DNA from 3 places in the Blastococcus brunescens genome. Region 2 is predicted to be linked to each of the others. Evidence: predicted binding sites of a transcription regulator. Region 2 holds the regulator's gene; each other region holds the start of a gene.
The links. The regulator LexA, encoded in region 2, represses DNA repair genes until DNA is damaged. The targets are predictions, from matches to a motif close to TCGAACANNTGTTCGA.
Positions count from the first base shown of each region.

Region 1: U6N30_RS28965 (HNH endonuclease signature motif containing protein) is a predicted target of LexA. The motif match lies at 4,713-4,728, and genes of this name have one in related genera.
Region 3: U6N30_RS19235 (HNH endonuclease signature motif containing protein) is a predicted target of LexA. The motif match lies at 2,875-2,890, and genes of this name have one in related genera.

Region 1 is NZ_CP141261.1:4,297,988-4,305,261, reverse strand. Features, by position in the region: gene U6N30_RS28985 (carbamoyltransferase family protein) at 1-1,217, opposite strand, end outside; gene U6N30_RS28980 (carbamoyltransferase N-terminal domain-containing protein) at 1,217-1,453, opposite strand; gene U6N30_RS28975 (RecQ family zinc-binding domain-containing protein) at 1,564-1,875, opposite strand; gene U6N30_RS28970 (RecQ family ATP-dependent DNA helicase) at 1,872-3,227, opposite strand; gene U6N30_RS28965 (HNH endonuclease signature motif containing protein) at 3,404-4,501, opposite strand; gene U6N30_RS28960 (DEAD/DEAH box helicase family protein) at 4,852-5,787, shown strand; gene U6N30_RS34835 (type I restriction enzyme endonuclease domain-containing protein) at 5,733-5,972, shown strand; partial or broken gene U6N30_RS28955 (DUF3387 domain-containing protein) at 5,930-6,451, shown strand; gene U6N30_RS34830 (type I restriction enzyme endonuclease domain-containing protein) at 6,400-6,573, shown strand; gene U6N30_RS28950 (DUF2786 domain-containing protein) at 6,613-7,274, opposite strand, start outside.
Region 2 is NZ_CP141261.1:3,099,369-3,106,642, reverse strand. Features, by position in the region: partial or broken gene U6N30_RS34345 (HflX-like GTP-binding protein) at 24-1,267, shown strand; gene U6N30_RS20780 (HflX GTPase family protein) at 1,231-1,563, shown strand; gene U6N30_RS20775 (hypothetical protein) at 1,628-1,996, shown strand; gene U6N30_RS20770 (phosphatase PAP2 family protein) at 1,984-2,346, shown strand; gene U6N30_RS20765 (hypothetical protein) at 2,500-3,366, shown strand; gene lexA (transcriptional repressor LexA) at 3,432-4,028, opposite strand; partial or broken gene U6N30_RS34340 (hypothetical protein) at 3,949-4,257, opposite strand; gene U6N30_RS20755 (LysM peptidoglycan-binding domain-containing protein) at 4,818-4,964, shown strand; gene nrdR (transcriptional regulator NrdR) at 6,627-7,127, shown strand.
Region 3 is NZ_CP141261.1:2,875,178-2,882,451, forward strand. Features, by position in the region: gene U6N30_RS19225 (PH domain-containing protein) at 116-442, opposite strand; cyclic di-AMP (ydaO/yuaA leader) riboswitch at 816-971, shown strand; gene U6N30_RS19230 (C40 family peptidase) at 987-1,517, shown strand; gene U6N30_RS19235 (HNH endonuclease signature motif containing protein) at 1,652-2,857, opposite strand; gene U6N30_RS19240 (SMP-30/gluconolactonase/LRE family protein) at 2,997-3,896, shown strand; gene U6N30_RS19245 (epoxide hydrolase N-terminal domain-containing protein) at 3,896-4,231, shown strand; gene U6N30_RS19250 (alpha/beta hydrolase) at 4,198-4,968, shown strand; gene U6N30_RS19255 (hypothetical protein) at 5,191-5,538, shown strand; gene U6N30_RS19260 (transglycosylase domain-containing protein) at 5,978-6,988, shown strand; gene U6N30_RS19265 (DUF4253 domain-containing protein) at 7,007-7,274, opposite strand, start outside.

The DNA of each region.
Region 1 (7,274 bases), 1.2 Mb from region 2:
ACCAGCGGCTCTTCGGCGCGGTCGACCGTCTGGATCCGCGCCGTCCCGTCGACGTGCGTGACCGTCGGGATGCGCTCGCGCCACTCCGGAGCGACGTCGTGCACGAACAGCATGTAGGGCGACGGGATCGGGCCGCGGCTGAAGATGTCGGCCGCCCGCTCGGCCAGCACCATCGGCGCCACCGGGCGGAACTGCTCCCGGCCCTTCACGTCGTTCATCCGCTCCAGGTTGGCGTCGTGGCCGGGGTGCGCCAGCAGCGAGCGGTGCCCCAGCGCGCGTGGGCCGTACTCGCTGCGGCCCTGGAACCAGGCCACGATCCCGTTGTTCGCGAGCACCTCCGCGACGGCGTCGGCGACGTCGCGCGGGCGCTCGTACTCGATCGCCGCCGTCCGCAGGAACTGCTCGATCTCCTCGTCGGACCAGCCGCGGCCGAGATCCGCACCGGGCATCGGCTCGGTGGTCTCGCCGAGCCCGCGCGCCACGTGCAGGGCGCTGCCCAGCGCCGTGCCGGCGTCCCCGGCGGCCGGCTGCACCCAGACCTGCTCGAACGGCGTCTCGGCGAAGATGCGGGTGTTGGCCACGCAGTTGAGCGCGACCCCGCCGGCGAGGGTGAGCGTGCGGTCGCCGGTCCGCTCGTGCAGCCAGCGCGCGAGGTCGAGCAGGACCTCCTCCGTGCGCTGCTGGACACTGGCGGCGAGGTCGGCGTGGTCGGAGGTCCAGTCGTCGCCCTTCGTCAGCCGGGGCGCGAACTCGGCGAAGTCGATCTTCGGCGTCCGGAAGCCGCCGTCGTCGGTGGCCACGATCAGCTCCGACAGCTCTCCGGCGAAGCGGGGCTTGCCGTAGGAGGCCATCGCCATGACCTTGAACTCGTCGCTGCTGCGCAGGAAGCCGAGGTGGTCGGTCAGGTCCTCGTGAAGCAGGCCGAGGGAGTGGGGCAGCGTCTGGCCGGCGAGGATCTCCAGCTGCCCGTCGACGTACCGCCCGGCGAGGTGGCTGTGCGCCTCACCGCGGCCGTCGAGCACCAGCACGGAGTTGTCCTGCGTGGGCGCGGCCAGCCCGGCGGACGCGGCGTGCGCCACGTGGTGCTTCACGAAGCGGACCTTGGCCGGGTCGAGTCCGGGCAGGGCGTGCGCCAGGAACTCCGGGGCCTGCTGCGCGTACATCTTCCGCATGACGTCGCCGGGGTCGTTCAGGCCGGATTCTCCCGGCGTCCCCATCAGGGCGGGGTCGAAGGAGTAGGCGACCGCGTCGAGCTCCTCGGGATGGACGCCGGCCTCGGCCAGGCACCAGGCGGCCGACAGCTCGGGCAGCTCCCACGCGCTCCAGGGAGGGGCCGCTTGCCGTGCTTGCGCCGGCTGAAGCGCTCCTCCTCCGCGGCGGCGACGATCCTCCCGTCGACGACGAGTGCCGCCGCAGGGTCGTGGTAGATCGCGTTGATGCCCAGGACCTTCACGCGTGCTCTCCTTCGTCTGGGTCTGTTCCCGTCGGTTCCAGGCGCCGACCCGTCGTCGTGCTGATGATCAAGCCCTCGCACCGAACCCGCAGCTCGAAGCCGCGGTCCGGTCAGCCGCGGGTGCGCAGCAGGCCGTGCTCGAGGATCGCGGCCAGGCCGAGCGTCTTGTAGCCCACCTCGTCGAACAGCACGGTGACCCGGTCGTCCTCGACCCGCATGACCACCCCCGCGCCCCATTCGCTGTGCTCCACCGGGGTCTCGACCGGGAACGGGGTGTCGTGGTCGTCGGGGCCCGGGTGCTCCTGGGCGGTGCCGGCGGAGCAGGTGTCGCAGTTGCCGCACGGCTGGTCGAGCTGCTCGCCGAAGTAGCCCAGCAGGAACTGCCGGCGGCACTCGGTCGTCTCGGCGTAGCCGCGCATCATCTCCACGCGGCTCTGGTCGACCTTCTCGTGGTGCTCGGCCAGTTCCCGGGCGGCCGCGGCGGCCTCCGCGGCGCCCGGCCCGTCGTCGGCCGGGTGAGCGGCGCCGTCCTCGTCGAGGACGACGGCCGACACCTGCTCCAGCAGGTTGAGATCGCGGGCCAGCGGGGTGGCGGCGCGGCCGGTCTCCTCGCGGAGGTCCTTGACGTCGACCCCTCCTCGATGCCCGCGGCAGCGGCCGCCTGGACCAGCCCCGCGACCTGCTGCAGCTCCTCCTCCGCAGGTGTCCCGGCGGCGAAGAACCGGCGGATGCCCAGGTCCTCCTGCCGGTAGACGAGCACCGCGAGCGCGGGCTCCCCGTCCCGGCCTGCCCGGCCGATCTCCTGGTAGTAGCTGTCGACGGAATCGGCCGGCTCGGCGTGGATCACGAAACGGGTGCCCGGCTTGTCGATGCCCATGCCGAAGGCGGTCGTGGCGACGACGACGTCGAGCTCGTCGTCCATCCACGCGCGCTGGGTGTCCTCGCGGTCGACCCTGTTCAGGCCTGCGTGGTAGTGCCGGGCGCGGAGCCCGCGGTCGGTGAGCTCGCCGGCGATCTCCTCGGTGCCCCTGCGCGTGGCGCTGTAGACGATGCCCGGTCCCCGGCCGTCGCCGATCTCGGCCAGCACCCGCTCGAGCACGCCCAGCTCCTTGCCTCGCGCATCGGCGTGGTGGTCGACCTCGAGGCGGATCTCCGGCCGGTCGAAGCCCGCGACCACGATCTCGGGGTCGCGCATCTCCAGCCGTTCGACGATCTCGGCCCGCACCGGCGGGGCCGCCGTGGCGGTGAGCGCGAGCACGGTCGGGTGGCCGAGCTGCTCGATCACCCCGCCCAGGCGGAGGTAGTCCGGTCGGAAGTCGTGCCCCCACGCCGAGACGCAGTGCGCCTCGTCGACGACGAACAGCGCCGGCTTCGCCTCCGCGATCGCGTCGACGACCTCGGGCCGGGCCATCTGCTCCGGGGCGAGGAAGACGAAGCGGACCGTTCCGTCCTGCAGAGACTCCAGCACGTCGTGCTGGTCGCCGGCCGACATCGTGGAGTTGAGCTGGGCGGCGCGTCCCGCGCGGTCCGCGACCTCCGCCAGGCGTTCGACCTGGTCGCGCTGCAGGGCGATCAGCGGGGAGACCACGACGACCGGCCCGTCGAGCAGGTGCCCGGCGACTTGGTAGACCGCGGTCTTGCCCGCCCCGGAGGGCAGCACGGCGAGGGTGTCGCGGCCGGCGACGACCGACTGCATCGCTGCCTCCTGGCCGGGGCGGAACTCGTCGAAGCCGAGGACGCCGCGCGCGAACTCCCGGATGCGGCGGGTGCGCACGGCAGCGGTCGCGCCGGCGGGATTCGCGTCCCCGTCGTCGGCAGGCGTGGGGTCCTCGGAACGACCGGCGCGAGAGCGTGGTGACACCCGACCGTGGCTGCCCCTGGCCCACCAACGGCAAACGGCATGCAGCTGCGACCGCGGTCGCAGCTTCCGCCCGAGGGTGTCCGTCGAGGTCAGGGCGTGGTGCTGCGCGCGATGCCGGCGAGGGCCAGGTCGCGGGGATCCAAGTCGAACACGATGTTCGGTGGATCGCCGTTGGTCTCGGGCGGTGGTTCGCCGATCGTGATTTCGCTGCCATCGGGCCGATAGGTGTGCCATCGGCCCTGGGAATCTCGCTGGATGCGGAACCCGTGATGCACCTTCGTGTGATGGCGCTCGCACAGCAGCGCTGAGTTCTCCAGCGAGGTCGGGCCCTCGTCGAGGACCCATTCCAGGACATGGTGGACGTCGCACCAGTGGGTCGGGGCTCCGCAGCCGGTGAACACGCAGTGCCGCTGCTGCGCCTCGACGGCCCGGCGCAGGCCGGGCGGGACGATCCGCTTGGTTCGCCCGTGGTCCAGCACCTCACCGTCGGGCCCCATGACCACCCGGCTGATGTTCCCGTCGCAGGCCAGCCAGCGCGCCCGGGCGGCGGAGATGGTGGCGCCGAACCCGGTATCGGCGGCGGCCGGGCCGGTCGCGGGGTCGACCAGGTCGTCGATGCCGATCCGAACGATCACGTGCGGCTTGACGGTGCGCATGATCGGTAGATCACCGGACGCGAGAACGTTGTCGGCGAGCTGTACCAGCGCGTCGGCGGACTGTTGGGCCCTGGTGCGGTCGTCACCCGCGCACCGGCCGGCCTGCAGAATCGACTCGATCGCGGTGAGGAACTTCTCCCGCCGACGGCGTCGAGGTCGAACCGGCCGGTGACCGCGCCGTCGGCGTGCCGGGACCAGACCAGCGAGCGGCCCTCGGTGGGGTCCGGCTCGGGTCCGTCCGGGTCGAGACGCTCGAGGTAGTGGTGCACGACCTGCCGGAGATCGTCGTAGGGCCGGGTGGCGGCCATCTCGGCCAGAGCGGCGTCCACACCGGAAAGGTCCACGCTCTGCGCGGCGGCCGCGGCCAGATTCTCCGCTCTCGCCACCGGCGCGATGGCGGCCACCTGCTCGGCGGTCACCGCGCCGCGCCCGAACGCCTCCTGCACCGCAGGCAGCTGCGTCAGCGCCCGGCCGGAGCGCACCAATCGCGCGGCCGCCGGCGGGGAGAGCCGCCCGTGCCCGCGCAGCCACGACTGCATCGTCTTCAGCCCGTCGTGCTCGGCCGCCTGGGTGACCTCGCACTCGCGCACTCGCCGGGTCAGCTGTGCCGCCAGCCGGTTCTGCGCGGCAAGCAATCCGCGCAGCCCCTCGAGCAGCTGCGGCCCGAACTGGCTGGAGAGGTCCTCAGCTCCGAGGTCGTCCAGCGCGGCCGTCAGCCGGCGCAGCGCATCGACGCAACCACTCGAACACATGTACGAAGGATAGTCGAGTACACGGGACCGAGCAACCTGAAACCGCAGGTCACCAGGGGGTGGAGGCACCCGCGGGCGGTCGCGCATTCCAGCACGGGAGACGCATGAGGCAGGGGGCGGCACGGCGGCATCGTCTTCACGACCATCCAGAAGTTCGCGCCGGAGACCGCCGGCGACACGCATCCGGTGCTCAGCGACCGGCGCAACGTCGTCGTCGTCGCGGACGAGGCGCACCGCTCGCAGTACGGCTTCCAGGACGGCTACGCCAAGCACCTCCGCGAAGCCCTGCCCGGCGCCACCTATCTCGGGTTCACCGGTACGCCCATCGAGTCGCAGGACAAGTCCACGCGCAGCGTCTTCGGCGACTACATCGACGTCTACGACCTCACCCGCGCCGTCGAGGACGGTGCGACCGTGCCCATCTTCTACGAGTCGCGGCTGGTCAAGGTCGCCCTGCCGGAGGACGCGCACGAGACCCTCGACGAGCTGGCCGACGAGATCACCGCCGAGGAGCGCCTGGACCTCGTCGCCCGCGATCTCGTCGGACACTGGGAGCTGCGCCGCGGCGCCATGGTCGGCAAGGCCATGGTCGTGACGATGAGCCGCCGGATCGCCGTGGAACTGTACGAGCGGATCGTGGCGCTGCGACCCGAGTGGCACGACGACGACCCAACGCAGGGTGCCATCAAGGCGATGCACACCCTGTATGTGGACAAGCCCGTGCAGGGCGCGGGCCTGATGCAGGCAATCGCCCGGGTCAACCGCACCTTCCGCGACGAGAACGGTGGGCCGATCGTCAACTGCATCGGCGTGGCCACCAACCTGCGTCGTGCGCTGGCCGAGTACTCGCCCACCGACCGCGACCAGGCCGGCGTGCCCATCGAGCAGATGGTCGCCGTGATGCAGGAGAAGCACGGCATCGTCGGCGACCTCCTACACGCTGCGCGCACGACTCCTCCCTGCGCTCGGCCGCCGATCGGCTGGCGCAGCGCGCCGCCGTCCTGGACTTCGTGCTGGCCGAACCCGACCGCACCAGCCGGTTCCTCGCTCAGGTGCTCGCCCTGACGAAGGCGTTCGCATTGGCGGGCAGTCGTACGGAGGCTGCCGCCATCCGGGACGATGTCGCTCTGTTCGCCGACGTGCGGGCCGCCGTCCTCAATATCCAGCACCCCGACTCCAGCACCCCGACTCCGGCAGCGGCGCGCCGGAGATGGAGACGGCGATCCGTCAGCTGGTCGACGAGGCGGTGACCGGCGAGGGTGTCGTCGACGTGTACCGCCTGGTCGGCATCGAGACCCCCGAGCTGTCGATCCTCTCCGACGAGTTCCTCGACGGGCTGGCGACCAAGGAGAAGCCCAACCTGCAGATGGGCTTGCTGCGCCGCCTGCTGGCCGACCAGGTGCGCACCGTTCGCCGGACGAACGTCGTCCAGGGACGGCGGTTCTCCGAACAGCTCGACGAGGCGATCAACCGCTACACCAACCGGGCCCTGACGACGGCCGAGATCATCGCCTAGCTGGTGCGGCTCGCCAAGGAGATGCGCGGCCAGGCGCAGCGGCATGAGGAGCTGGCCCTCTCGGTCGCGGAGACGGCGTTCTACGACGCGATCGCGTCCAACGAGTCCGCCCTCCTCACCATGGGCGACGAGACGCTGAAGCAGATCTCGGTCGACCTGGTCTGGACCGTGCAGCAGAGCGCCACCATCGACTGGAACCTCGAGGACTCGGTCAAAGCGGCCATGGGGCCAAGATCCGCCGTCTGCTGGCGAAGTACGACTACCCGCCGGACCTCGAGGACGCCGCCGTCGAGCTGGTGCTCCAGCAGGCTCAGCAGTATGCGCTGGCCGCCTGACGACCGGCCCCCTCCAGGCGCTGGCGTCAGCAGCGCTCCTCACCGCCGTACCGCGTCCCGGCCGGAGCCGAGGTCGGCGTTGTCGGCGGCCAGCTGGCCCGCATACCAACCGCGGGCGTCGAGACCACGCGTCGTGCTCGCACGCGTCCGGGGAAACATCTGCGCGAAGACGTCGTCCACCGCCTCGCTGCGCGCCCGCAGCACCGGCACCAGATCCGTGCCGCGGGTCCCCGACACCTCCTCGGTCACGTGCTCGCGTGCGGCACTCAACCGCTCACCGATGCGCAGACCGTAGGAGGTGAGGAACGCCCGCCGAAACGCTGGTGACCGGGTGCGCCCCGCCCCGGCCCGGCCGGTGTCGGTCATGGCCCGGGTGGCCTGCACCAGCAGCGAGGTGAAGAGGAGATCGATGGCATCCAGATCCGCAGGCAGCCCCACCATCGTGGCGATGCCCAACTGTTCGATCCAGATGACCCGGACCGCGTTGACCCGGCCGACGGCGTCGAGGAGCTGCACCTTCGCTCCGGGGTAGGGATTGTCGAGGTGCACCCGGCGGGCCAGTACCTGATCGGTGAGCGAAGTTCCGTGTTCGGCGTCGAGCACCGCGGCATCGACGGCGTGCCGGGTCATCAGTTCCTGGGCTTTCGCGCTGAGAGCCTCGGCCTCTTCCGGGAACTCGGTGCGCTCGGCCTTGGCCAGCA
Region 2 (7,274 bases):
CTACCCGGGAACGGGTGGGATGCATGCGGCCCGCGCGAGCGTTGTACCGGGCGATGCGCACAGAGATGCAGACAACTCAGGTGACCCCGACGACGGGGCATGCCACATTGGAGACGATGACGACCGCTCCTGACGTCCCCTTCGACGACCAGACCCGACCCGCGCCCGCCGGGCAGTGGGACGCGCCCGACGACACCACCGGTTCCTACGCGCTCGAGGCGCGCGGAGCGCTGCGCCGCGTCGCCGGCCTGTCCACCGAGCTCGCCGACGTCACCGAGGTCGAGTACCGGCAGCTGCGCCTCGAGCGGGTCGTGCTCGTGGGGGTGTGGACCGAGGGCACCCAGGCCGACGCCGACCGGTCCCTCGCCGAGCTCGCCGCGTTGGCCGAGACGGCCGGCTCCCAGGTGCTGGAAGCGGTCAGCCAGCGGCGTGACAAGCCGGACGCCGCCACGTACGTCGGATCGGGCAAGGCCAACGAGATCCGCGACATCGTCGGCGCGACCGGCGCCGACACCGTCATCTGCGACGGTGAGCTCACGCCCGGTCAGCTCAACCAGCTGGAGAAGATCCTCAAGGTGAAGGTCGTCGACCGGACGGCGCTGATCCTCGACATCTTCGCCCAGCACGCCAGCAGCCGGGAGGGCAAGGCGCAGGTCGAGCTCGCCCAGATGCAGTACATGCTGCCGCGGCTGCGGGGTGGGGTGAGTCGCTGTCCCGGCAGGCGGGTGGCCGGGTCGCCGGCGGTGGCGGCATCGGAACCCGTGGTCCCGGTGAGACCAAGATCGAGACCGATCGACGACGCATCCGGGCGCGCGTGAGCAAGCTGCGCAAGGAGATCGCCGGCATGGCGACCGCCCGGGCCACCCAGCGGTCCGGCCGCGACCGGAACGCGACTCCGAGCGTGGCGATCGCCGGGTACACGAACGCCGGGAAGTCGAGCCTGCTGAACGCGCTCACCGGCGCCGGGGTGCTGGTGGAGGACGCGTTGTTCGCCACCCTGGACCCGACGGTTCGCCGCGCGGAGTCGCCCGACGGCCGGGAGTACACGCTCACCGACACGGTGGGGTTCGTCCGGCACCTGCCGCACCAGTTGGTCGACGCGTTCCGTTCCACGCTCGAGGAGGTGGCGGCGGCAGACCTGCTGCTGCACGTGGTGGACGGCTCCGATCCCGACCCGCTGGGCCAGATCGACGCCGTCCGGGTGGTCCTGGGGAGATCGATGCGGCATCCGTGCCGGAGGTCATCGTCGTCAACAAGGTCGACGCCATGACCGAGGACGACGTGCTGACCCTGCGGCGGGCGCTGCCCGGCGCGGTCTGGGTGTCGGCCCGGACCGGCGCCGGCATCCAGGGTCTCCGCGAGCTGATCGCCGGACGGTTGCCGCACCCGGACGTGGACGTCGACGTGCTGGTGCCCTACGACCGGGGTGACCTGGTCGCCCGGGTGCATCGCGACGGAGAGGTGCTCAGCGAGCGGCACGAGGACGCCGGGACCCGGTTGAGCGCCCGGGTGGACGGCGGACTCGCCGCGACGCTCGAGCAGTTCGCCGATCCGGTCGCCTGACCCCGGGGGCGAGGAACCGGCTCGTCCGGATCACGGACAGGTCACGGCCCGGTACGGTGACGGCGTGACGAGCGGCGTGGTGTGGGACGCCGGCGTGCCCGAGCAGACGCGTGTCGTCTCCATCGGCCGACCGCCATGGTGGCTGATGCTGCTCGCGTTCGTGGTGGGCGGCCTCATCACCGTCGACCTGCTCGCCGGCGGCGTCCTCGAACGGACCGACCTGCGCGTCTCGGAGATCATCGGTGGGTGGGGCCTGCGGGACTCGTCCGCCTACCCGGTCGTCTGGGCGATCACCCAGCTCGGCGGCCGCGCCACCATCCTCGTGGTGCTGGCGATCCTGGTCGGTTACCTGGCCTGGCGGCGGCGCACCTGGCTCCCCTGCTCCGCGTCCTGCTCGCCCTCGGCACGCTCACCGTCGGGGTGTACGCGCTGAAGTTCGGCACCGGCCGGACGGCGCCCGGACACCCCGACGAGCTGTTCTTCCACGCCGACGGCGCCTCGTTCCCGTCGGGTCACGTGGCCAACGCGGTGATCATGTGGGGCGTGGCGCGCTGGCTGGCCGTGGAGTTCGAGCTCCCCGCCCGTGTGCAGCGCGCGTTCTGGTGGCTGAGCCTCGCCGGGCCCGTCGCGACCGGCATCTCGATGGTGTCGCTGGACTTCCACTGGATCACCGACGCGATCGTCGGCGCCGCGGTGGGAATCGTCCTGTTGGGCGTGGTTCACCGACTCGATGCAATCGTTCTGTCACGCTGGGTACGTGCCCGAGGCCGGCAGACCGCGTAGCGGCGTGCGGGGACGGTTGCTGGTCGCCGGGGAGCCCTCGGGACCGGCCTCGTCCTCGGGTCCGCCCTGCCCGCGTACGCCGAGAACGGGGTCGCGACGACGGCCGTCCAGTGCCAGGTCAGTGACCCGCGGCTGGCGGAGATCTCCGGGATCGTGGCCGTCGACAGCGGCGTCCTGGCCATGAACGACGGCGGCGAGGAGCTGGCCGTGCACCTGCTGGACGCCTCGTGCCAGGTCGTCGACTCGCACACAGCCGCGCTGGACCCCTACGACCCCGAGGACATGGCGGTCGGTCCGGACGGGACCGTCTGGCTGGCCGACACGGGCGACAACAACGGCACGCGGACGACCGTGGCGCTGCTGGCCCTCCGGCCCGACGGTTCGACCGGCATCTTCCGGCTCACCTATCCGGACGGGCCCCACGACGCAGAGGCCCTCCTCCTCGCGCCGGACGGGACCCCGTACGTGGTGACCAAGGAGGTGCTCGGCGCGAGCGGGGTGTACAGCCCGACGACGGCCCTCGTGGACGGCGGCACCGTGGCGTTGGCGAAGGTCGCCGGCGTCTCCATGACGCTCACCGGGACGGCGGGCGGGCCCGTGGGCAGCGTCGGGCAGTTGCTGGTCACCGGCGGTGCGGTGTCAGCGGATGGTCAGCGCCTGGCCCTGCGCACGTACACAGATGCCTATGTCTGGCCGCTGACCGGCAGCGATGTCGTCGGCGCCCTCTCGGGCGAACCGTCGGTCATCCCGCTGCCGACCTCGCCCCAGGGCGAGGCGATCACCTTCGCGGCGGACGGGCAGAGCCTGCTGGTCACCAGCGAGGGGCTGCCCGCCGATCTCACCCGCGTCGCCCTCGCCCCGGCGACCGTCGAGGCCACGACGCCGGCCCCCGAGGGGGCGGTCCTGAGCTTCAGCGACCTGACCAGGTCGGGGATGTCGCCCTGGACCTCGGCGCTGATCGCGGCAGGCGTCGCGACGGTGGTCGTCTGGATCGGTGGGATGCTGCGCCGCCGGCCCTGAGGCGCGTGGCCCCGTCAGGAGGCTCACCGCGAGCGTGCGAGCGGTGAGCGGGACGGGGCCCGCTGTCAGACGCGGCGCAGGACGCTGACGACCCGGCCGAGGACGGTCGCGTCGTCGCCCGGGATGGGCTCGTAGGCAGGGTTGTGGGGCAGCAGCCAGACATGGCCGTCGCGTCGCTTGTAGGTCTTGACCGTGGCCTCGCCGTCGATCATCGCGGCGACGATCTCGCCGTTCTCGGCGGTCGGCTGCTGCCGGACCACCACCCAGTCCCCGTCGCAGATGGCGGCCTCGACCATCGAGTCGCCGACCACCTTCAGCATGAAGAGCGTTCCCTCGCCGACGAGCTCGCGCGGGAGGGGAAGACGTCCTCCACGGCCTGTTCGGCGAGCACCGGCCCACCGGCGGCGATGCGGCCGACCAGCGGGACGTACGTCGGGGCCGAGAGCTGCGCGTCGTCCCCTGGGTGAGCTCTGCGGCTGCCGGGAGGTGGTGCGGGGAGTCGCCGGGCAGCCGGACGTCGAGGGCGCGGGGCCGGTTGGGGTCGCGCCGCAGCCAGCCCTTCTTCTGCAGGACGGAGAGCTGGTGGGCGACCGAGGAGGCCGACGACAGGCCGACCGCCTCGCCGATCTCGCGGACCGAGGGGGATAGCCCCGCCGCTCGATCGAGTCGCGGATGACCTCCAGGACCCGGCGCTGGCGCTGGGTCAGGCCGTCGCCGTCGGCACCCCGGTCGGGGAACGAGCGGACCGCTGCCGTTCCCGCCGTCGCGCCGGCGTCCGCCCCCGCCTTGCGGCCGCCTGAGCTCCCGCTCTTCTCCGCCACGTCGCCTCCTCGTCCGCCGCTCGCGCAGCGCCTGTGTCCGTCCATCGGACGGTAGCGCTTCTCGCGGCATCGATCAAACACATGTTCGAAGTCGCAGGTCGTGTCCGGTGGCTTTCGTCGGACCCATGCGGTACACATCGAACAGTCGTTCGATTCGAACAGGCGTTCGACCAAAGGTCGAGCACGAGAGGTGAGGAGGACAGGTCATGGGAAGTGTCGCGCAGGCCGTGCTGGAGTTCGACGAGGAGGTCCAGGCGCCGTGGCGGCCCCGCCTCGTGGTGGTGCACGCCGGCGCCGGGGCCGTCGCCTCCTCGCGCGCCCCCTCGCCCGGCCCTCACGCCGCAGCCCGTCGCGCGTGGGTGTCTGCCGGCCTCCCTCACCCCGGCGCCTCCTGCGCGCCGGATCTCCGCGCCGCGGCCGGAGGGGATGACGGTCCGAGCAGCGGGGTCCGGCGGGGTCGCCCGGCGAACGGTCCCGACGAGGGCCCCTCGGTGGGCCTGCGGCTGACCCGTCGTGCCCGGCGGCTCGCCGTCGTGATGGCACTGGCTCTGGGCGTGGCGCTGGGCTCCTGGGTGGGTCCGCTCCTCGGTGGCGGATCCGACGGGTTGCGGCTGGCGGGGGAGCAGTGTCGTGGTGCAGCCGGGCGACACGTTGTGGTCGATCGCCTCCTCCCTCGAGGTCGACGGTGACGTGCGGTCGGTGATCGACCGGATCCAGGAGCTGAACGGCCTCCGGAGCGCCGACCTGGTGCCGGGGCAGGAGCTCCTCCTCCCGTGATGCAGGGTGTGCGCTCCGCTCGGCGTCTCCGCCTGGTCCGCTCTCCTGACCAGCACGAACGCTGGGCAGAGGTGGTTACGACACCTCTGGCCCGCCGCGGCGATCGCGCCACGGCAATAGGTCCACAACGTCGGGGCGCGACTTCGTCAACCCTCAGTGCGGGCGTCTTCACACTCAGTGGTCACTCCAGCGCTTACGGTCGTCCCGTGTCAGGCGCCATGGAGAACCGAGCAGCTGTGTTCACCAGTCAACCCCAGGCTGTCGAGGTGTATCAGGCAGGAACGTGGTGGGCGGGCGAGCTCCTCGGCTGGCGGCACGACGCCAGTGGCTCCTGCCAGGTGTGGGTGCGGGTCGTCCTGGGGGTGTCGAGGAGACGGCGTGGACCGATCTGGGGTCACTGCGCCTGCCGGAGCGGCACCTCGCCGTGGCGGCACGGCCCGAGCGTCGGGCGGCGTTCGGTCCCGGAACGCAGGAGATGTCCGTCGCGCGGCACCCGTCCGGCCGCCGTAGTCGCTCGGCAGATGCCGACGGAGCCGTCACGGCCGGACTGCCGATGGTGCGCGACCTCTCCGTCGTCCGGGATCTCCCGCCGGCCGGTGGGCGCCGGACCGCTGACGAGACGGCGCAGTTCGCCTCCGTGGGCCGCCGCCGGGCGCCGGAAGAGGCGGAGCAGCAGGCTACCGGGCGCCGCCGCGCCCCGAGACGGCTGAGTCCCCGGCGGTCGGGCGTCGGCGCGCACCGGAGACCGGCGAGGCTCCGGCCGTCGGCCGTCGGCGTGCTCCCGAAGGAACCCCGGCCCGTTCAGCGGCGCCGGCGGTTCCGGGCCGGCACCGTGCGGCCGGAGACCTCGGGCAGCAGCGGCCGGCCGACACGGGCCTGCGTCGGACCGCGTCCGAGGGCGCGTCGGCCACGGCTCGCGTGTCCGCCGGCCCCGTCGACGGTCCGTCGAGGTCGCGTCCGGCGGTTCGGCCGGAGGATTCCGCGCCGCGTGCCGGCTGGACGGCACCCGACGGTCTCGAGCCCGAGCTGCTGACGCGTCCGATGCGTCTCAGCGACCACGTGCCCCACGCCCGCCGTCCCCGCGTCGACGGGTCCGTCCGCGGCGTCTGATTTCCAGGTCTCGGCGCGTTCTCCTCGCGCGCCACGCCGGCTCCCGCCGGCGGACCTCGGGGCGCGGCGCGGCCCTCCTTCCCGCCTTCGGACGTGTGCCGACGGTCGGCTGCCGGCGAGCGACCGCGGGAGCGTCCGCGGTCGGCAGCGAGGCGCCGCACGGGTCGTGCTCTCCGGTCGCCGGAGCCGGAGTCGGTCCGACGGCGCCCGCATCCTGCGGAGGTGATCGGTGATCGCAGGCGAGCTTCCGGCGGCCTCGTCGTCGGGCCGACCCGACGCCCCGGCGCGTCCTCCCGGCGTGTCGTGTGACTCGTGGGGAGCGATGTCCTCCCTGGTGACAGCAGTGTCTGGACGGAACACGCCGAGCGTCGGATCGCTTGCACATCTTGTGTGGCTCGGCCTAGGGTTCCCCTACATCTAGTAGTTACAGAGTTGTAAGCCTGTCCACAGGCTGGTCCCCAGGTTCTCCCGGGACGTCCACCGGATGTCCCCAGGAGGGTCCACAGGACCGGCCGTCGGACGGCCCCGACTGGTCGGAAGGAGGTCTCCGCGATGCGCTGCCCGTTTTGCCACAACGCCGACAGCAGGGTCATCGACTCGCGGGAGGCCGACGAGGGAGCGACGACACGTCGTCGCCGCTCCTGCCCCACGTGCGGGCGCCGGTTCACCACGGTCGAGGAGGCCGTGCTCGCCGTCGTCAAGCGCAGCGGGGTGAGCGAGCCGTTCAACCGCTCCAAGGTGGTCGCGGGTGTCCGTCGCGCCTGCCAGGGGCGGCCGGTCGACGAGGACCAGTTGCAGAAACTCGCGCAGCAGGTCGAGGACGCCATCCGCGCCACCGGTGTCGCAGAGGTGCCCGCCAACGAAGTGGGGCTGGCCATCCTCCGGCCCCTGCGGGAGCTCGACGAGGTCGCCTACCTGCGCTTCGCCAGCGTCTACCGCTCCTTCACCTCGGTGGCCGACTTCGAGAAGGAGATCGCCGAGCTCAAGGCCCGGCAGCAGCAGGTCGCCGAGCCGCCCGGATCCGTCTCCTCGGGCACCCTCACCGGCGCCTGAGAACTGTCAGTACCACCAGCTAGACACGAGTTCGACGCAGAGCACCAGGACAGGCAGAGAACCAGCACCGAACGATCGCGGCTCTTCCCCGGCCCTCCGATCCACCCATCGCGCAGCACCGCACCGCGCACACGACACAGCGAATGA
Region 3 (7,274 bases), 220 kb from region 2:
GGGTCCCTCCCGGCGGGCGAGGACCACGGTCGGACGGGACGTGTCCCGGCGTCGTGAGGCGCCGGTCCTGATCCGGCCGGGAGCGGCTCTGACCGGGTACGGCGTCCGGGGCGGCTCAGCCGATGCAGCGGCGGAGCAGGTCCGCCACGCGCGCGGGGTCGTCCGGGGTGAAAGCGGGCCGGACGCGACCGCCGACGTCAAGCACCAGCGCGGTGTCCTTGCGCAGGCGGGCGCGGTCCAGCGGCAGCCAGTACCGCGGGTGCGCGGAGCCCCAGAGGCGCCCCTTGCCGGTGAGCCAGGTCAGCGGGCGGACCTCGATGCCGCGGATGTCGGAGTACGGGATGCGCTTGCTCCTGGCGAGCGGGAAGTAGTAGCGCCGCAGGGTCAGCGCCTCGCGGTCGAGGCGGACCCGCCCGTCGTCGTAGATCACGTCATCGGTCATCGCCGCCACGACAGCACGCTGCGGTCGCGACGGTCAACGCAGTGGCGACGGTCGACGCCGTCGCGCGATCGACGCCGTCGCGCGATCGACACCTCAGCGGCTCGCGGGATCGGACGCGGACGCTCCGTGCCGCCACGCCGCCGCGCGGAAGTAAGCGGGCGATCGCGTTCCGTTTATGCGGCTCGCGCTCGGTCCGGAACCGGCAGCGGGATCGGTGGTGGTGGCGTCGCGAGTCGCTTGTCCGGACCCACTCGCCGCACGTCCCGACGGAGCTCCCGATGCCCGCGGCGGACGCTTTGTGACGACTGGATGACGGACCTAGCGTCGTCGCCGTCCGTTCGGGGCCCCCTCGTCACCGCCTCCGGTGACACCCGGCCGGACACCGCCGAACCGGCACCGGAGTCTCCGGTGCCGGACCGGGGACCCACCGCAGTCCTGGGGTGAAGCGAGGCCGGTTCCGCCGGTTCCGCCGGGCGATCTCCCCGCCCGAACCCGTCAGCTAACTCGGTAGGCGGTTGATGGAGAACAGGAGAACCCGTCGTCCATGACGACTACTCGCACGTCCACGATCACCCGCCGTTCCTTCCGCGGGGCGGCGCTCGCCCTCGTCACGGGCGCGGGCATCGCGCTCACTCCCGTTGCCGCCTCGGCGAACGCCGGCGGCCCCGCGCCCGTGGCCTCGGCGCCGGTCGCCCTGGCCGCTGCTCCGGTCGTGGCGCCGAACTCCGCCGCACAGGTCGCCGTCGACACGGCGCTGGCCCAGCAGGGCAAGCCCTACGTGTGGGGCGGCACCGGCCCCGGCGGTTACGACTGCTCGGGCCTCACCTACTCCGCCTACCAGGCGGCCGGCGTATCGATCCCGCGCACGTCGCGCGCACAGTCGACGGCGGGGGTTCCTGTCGCCAAGGCCGACCTGCAGCCCGGTGACCTGATCTTCTTCTACGACCCGGTCGGCCACGTCGGCATGTACATCGGCAACGGCCAGATGGTGCACTCCTCCACCTACGGCAACCCGGTCGCGGTCGTGCCGGTCGACTCGATGTGGGGCTACAACACCGCCCGACGCGTCGTCTGATCCATACGCTGCTCCCCTGCGTCCCCGGTCCACGCGTGCCCGGGGACGCAGGGGTCGCCGACCGCGCGCACGGTCGGCGGACCCGTGCGTGAGGTTCGCGATGGGGCGGCGCTCCGCTCAGTGAGCGGTACGGCTCAGATCAGCAGCGGTGCGCCGATGACGATCTCGCTGCCGTCGGGCCGGAACGTCCGCCATCGTCCGCCGGGATCCCGCTCGACCCGGAACCCGTGATGGACCTTCGTATGGTGCCGTTCGCACAGGAGAGCTGAGTTCTCCAGCGACGTCTCCCCGCCGAAGATCCAGTGGATCAGGTGGTGGACGTCGCACCAGTACTTCGGGGCTCCGCAGCCGGCGAAGATGCAGGTCTGGTCACGCAGCTCGACGGCCTTGCGCAGGTGCGGTGGCACCACGCGCTTGGTGCGGCCCACGTTCAGCGGCATGCCGTGCTCGTCGATCCGGACGGGGGTGATGCTGCCGTCGCAGGCGAGCATCCGCGCCGTCTCCGCCGAGACGAGGCCGCCGAATCCGGTGGTCGCCGCAGCCCGACCGGCGCCGCGGTCGGCCAGGTCGCCGTCCCGGATCGTGACGACGACGTTCGGCTTCACCGTGCGCAGGATCGGAAGGCCGCCCGAGGCCAGCTGGTTGTCGGCCAGCTGCACGAGCGCGTCGGCGTTCTGCTGGGCGCGCGTCCGGCGATCACCCTTCGGCCGGTCCGCCTGCACGATCGCCTCGAGTGCCGTGAGCAACTTCTCGCCACCGACGGCGTCGAGCTGGCCCCGCAGCACGACCGTGCCGTCGGAGAGCGTGGACAGCGTCAGCGACCGCTCGTCCGTCGGATCGGGCTCCGGCCCGTCGGGGTCCAGCAGCGCGAGGTAGTGGTGCACCAGCCGGGACAGCTCCTCGACGCGGTGCTCTGCGGCGACGGCGGCGAAGGTGCGGTCGACCGCGGCGAGGTCGATGCCCTGCTCGAGGGCCGCGGCCTGCCGGTCGGCCTTCGCCACGGGAGCGATCACGGCGACCTGATCGGCCGTGACCGCACCCATGGCGAAGGCGGCCTCCACCGCGGGCAGACACCCCAGCGCCCGGCCGTTGCGGACCAGCTGCCCGGCCGCGGCCGAGGTGATCCGGCCGTGCCCTCGCAGCCACGACCGCATGGACTTCTGGCCGTCCTCCTCCGGTGCCTGCTGGAGCTCGGCGGCCCGGACCCGGCGGGTCAACTGGGCGTCGATGCGGTTGCGCGCCTCGAGCAGCACGGCGATCTCGTCGAGGTTCTGACGCGGGGTCCGACCCTGCACGTCCTCGGCGGCCAGGGCGTCGAGCGCCGATTGCAGCTCGCCCATGACCACCTCCTGATCGATCGAACGCGTGTACGAAGAATACCGGAGATCGGCGTCTCCAGCAGCGCGAATCCACAGGTCAGACGCTTGTCCACAGAACCTCGCCTCGTGTTGACACGCGGCAGGCCGTAGCGTCCGGGCCATGGCTGAGCGAGCGTTCCGGACGGTGCTGGAGGGTGGTTCGTACTTCGAGGGCCCGCGGTGGCACGACGGCGCCTGGTGGGCGTCGGACTTCTACCGGCACACCGTCAGCCGGGTGGCGCCCGAGGGCGGCGAGACCGTCGTCCTGGAGGTGGAGAACCAGCCCTCGGGGCTGGGCTGGCTGCCCGACGGCTCACTGCTCGTCGTCTCCATGAAGGACCACCGGCTGCTCCGGGTGTCCGACGGCGAGGTCACCACGCACGCCGACCTGTCCGGCGCCTGCACCGGCCTGATGAACGACATGGTCGTGGACTCCTCCGGCCGCGCCTTCGTCGGGGACTTCGGGTTCGACCTCATGGGCGGCGGCGCCCCGGCCTCCGCCTCGCTGAAGCGGGTCGACCCCGACGGCACGGTGACCGTGGTGGCCGAGGACCTGCGCTTCCCGAACGGCTCCGTGATCACCCCCGACGGCGGCACGCTGATCGTCGGCGAGACCTGGGGCAACCGCTTCACCGCGTTCGACGTCGCGCCGGACGGCTCGCTGACGAACCGGCGCATCTGGGCAGAACTCGGGCCCGTGCCGGAGGGCGGTTCCGTCCAGGAGCTCATCGGTCAGGTCGTCGTCGCCCCCGACGGCTGCACCCTGGACGCCGAGGGCCACGTCTGGGTCGCCGACGGGCTGAACTCCCGGGTCCTGCGGGTGGCCGAAGGCGGCGCGATCGTCGAGGAGATCGCCGCGCCGGAGGGCATGGGGGTCTTCGCCTGCGCGCTCGGTGGGGACGACGGCCGGACGCTGCTGCTGTGCTGCGCGCCGGACTTCTACGAGCACACCCGCGCGCCGGTGCGCGAGGCGGTGCTGGTGTCGACGCAGGTCGCCGTCCCGCACGCCGGGATGCCGTGATGACGACGAACGACGCCGCGCCCCCGGTGGTCGAGCAGGCGGTGCTCGACGACCTGCGCGCCAGGCTGCGGGCCTGGCGCCCGGTCGAGCTGACCGGCGACCACGGCTGGGAGCGCGGCACCGATCCCGGCTACCTGGCCGACCTCGTCTCCACCTGGGCGGAGGACTACGACTGGCGCGAGCACGAGCAGCGGATCCGCGCCCTGCCGTGGGCGCTCGCCGGCGGGCTGCGCGTGGTGCACCAGCGCGCCGCGGACCCGGACGCCCCGCCGTCGTCCTGCTGCACGGCTGGCCCGACTCGGTGCTGCGCTACGAGCGGGTGCTGCCGCTGCTGACCGACGTGCACGTCGTCGTCCCGGCGCTGCCGGGCTACCCGTTCGCCGCGCCGCTGCAGGACCGCGACCTCTCGGGGGCGGGCATGGCGGAGCACGTGGCGGCGGCGATGGCCGAGCTGGGGTACGAGCGCTACGTCGTCTCCGCCGGCGACATCGGCCGGATGACCGCGCTGGGCCTCGCGACGGAGTACCGCGAGCGGGTGTCAGCGCTGCACGTCACCGATCTCCCGCTCGCTCCGCGCCCCGGGGCCGGCCCGCCGAGCGACGAGGAGCTCGAGCACCGCACGTCCGCCTCGGGCTGGCTGATGAGCAACGGCGCCTACCTGCTCGCGCAGCGCACCCGGCCGCACACGCTCGCCGTCGCCCTCGGCGACTCACCCTCCGGGCTCGCCGCCTGGATCGTGGAGAAGCTGCGCGACTGGAGCGACAGCGGCGGGGACGTCGAATCGGTCTTCGCCCGGGAGGACGTGCTGACCTGGATCACCGCCTACTGGGTCACCGGCGCCATCGGCACCTCGTTCGCGCCGTACGCGAGGCTGAGCCCGACGCCGGAGCGGGTCGACGTCCCGACCGTGGTGAGCCAGTTCCCGCACGACCTGGTCCGCGCCCCGCGCCCGCTCGCCGAGCAGCTGTTCGACCTGCGCGTGTGGCAGGAGCCGGAGGCCGGTGGGCACTTCGCAGCCTGGGAGGTGCCGGAGGCGTTCGTGACCGGTGTGCGGGCGGCGCTCGACCTCTGAGCGAACCGGTCGCGGCGCTGCCGGGCTCGTGGGGTAGACCGGCTGCATGACCGCTCCCCCACCCGTCCTGCTGCTGGACGTCGACGGCGTGCTCAACGCGCTGCAGCCCGAGCTGCCGGAGGACTGGCGGCGCGGGACCTACAACGGCTTCGTGCTGTCGTGGGACCCGTCGGTCACCGCGCGGCTGCGCGGGTGGCACGAGTCGGGCCGGGTGGAGCTGCAGTGGCTGACCACCTGGACCGAGCGGGCCGACCAGCTGCTGGCCGAGCCCATGGGCCTCCCCGCGGGCTGCGCACCCACAGCCGGGACGGCGTCCTGTCCACCGGCTTCGCCGGCCGGTGGGGCGCCGACGCCGGGTGGTGGAAGCTCGATGCGGCGCGGGCGGTCGCCGACGCCGAGCCCGGGCGGCGGATCGTGTGGATCGACGACGACCTCGCGCACCAGGCGGCCGACACCGGTGAGTGGCTCGCCGCCAACGGGCACGTGCTGGTCGTCGCACCGGACTACCTCGCCGGGCTCACCCACGCCGAGCTGGACCGGGTGGAGGCCTGGCTCGACGAGCCGTCCTGACCTCGGCGCGGGCGGGGCTCACAGGTTGCCGTCGTACCCTGGCTTCTCGACGCCGACCAGGGGAGCACCGCCTCATGGCCTCCGTCCCGCCCGATTCCCGGACGACCCGCTGGCTCCGTCGTCGTCCCGCCGACCCGCCCACGGATCCGCAGCCTCGGCAGTCGACGCAGCCGCAGCCGCGGTACGTGGAGCCGCCCCGTCGTCCGCGGTTCGACCGTCCGCCGCCGGCCGGGAACGACTGGTACGGCGCCCCGCCGGAGCCGGTCGCGCGCCCGCCGTGGCAGGAAGAGCCGCGCGACCCGTGGGGCCGGCCCGCGCCGGACCGGTACTTTCCCCGGCCGCGCCGCAGCGCCCGACGCCGCCTCCCCGACCTGTACGGGGGCGCCGGGGCCGGCGTGACGTCCACGGGCGGCGTCCCCGTAGGCGGCTGTTCCGCCGGGTGCTCACCGTGGTGGCGGCGCTGGTCATCGCGCAGGCGCTGCTCGTGCTCTCGCTGCGCTGGGTCGACCCACCGACGACGGCGTTCATGGCGGCCAACCCCGAAGGCTCCATCCAGGAGTCGGTGCCGGTCGAGCACGTCTCGCGCACCTTCCTGGCCGCGGTGATCGCGCACGAGGACGCCGCGCTCCCCTACCGCGCCGGCGCCTTCGAGTGGAGCGCGCTGTGGAGCCGCGCGTACGCCCACATCAGCGGCGAGGAGGACCCGTCGGGCTCGACGATCCCGCAGCAGGTCGCCAAGAACATGTTCCTCAACCAGGAGCTCAGCGCCTGGCGCAAGGGGCTCGAGGCGGGGCTGTCCATGGAGATGGCCTGGCTGATCGACGACCGCCGGATGCTCGAGCTCTACGTCAACTACGCGCAGTTCGGCCCGACCATCTACGGCGTCTGCTCGGCCTCGTGGTACTACTTCGACTCCCCACCGGGCGAGCTGTCGCAGGCCCAGGCCGTGCAGCTGGTCGGGCTGCTCCCCTCCCCGGACACGTGCAGCGCGCACCCGGCGGCGGCATGGACTTCGAGGTGGACGACGGCATGGGCTGGCTGTCGCGCTCGCACGTGGTCAACGCCCAGAACCGGGTGCCGGTCCACCTCGACCGGCTCGGCTTCCAGCCCGTCGAGGACGCCGGTATCGAGGGCTCGCCTCCGAGCAGCCACCCTCGGACGACGACTGCACGTCCGCGCCCGAGGAGATCACCGAGCTGATCGAGGCGGAGGGCACCGCCTGAGCCACCGACACCGAAGGTGTGCCACGGCTGCACCCGCCGCCGATTCGGCGCGCATGCGGGCGATCTCCGACCAGGGCAGCTCGGGCTCGGCGTCCAGGAGGTCCCGCGGCAGCGCCTTGACCGCCTCGCCGATCTCGATCAGGCGCACGCGCACCGCATCGAACACGAGGCCGTCCGAGACGTTCCCGCGGCCGACATGGGCCTCGATCGCATCGAGAGGGGCTTGATCGCACGCTGCCCTCGGCTCAGTCGAACCACAGGCGCCAGACGGACTCGCGGACCAGGTGACGGCTCATCGCCTCGAGGGTGGCGTCTCGCGGTTGATAGGGAGGCTGTTCCGCAGGCTGCCACAGCGCGTCCGGGCACAGTGCCGCGACCTCGGCGGCAACCTGCAGGGCGGCGTCGTCGGTTTGCGGCGGGCGGGTCACCAGCAGCCTGATGGTGGCGAAGCCGAGCCCGACGACCACCGCGCCGAGGCGGTCCTCCCACGAGCGGAGCACGGCGGAGACCTCT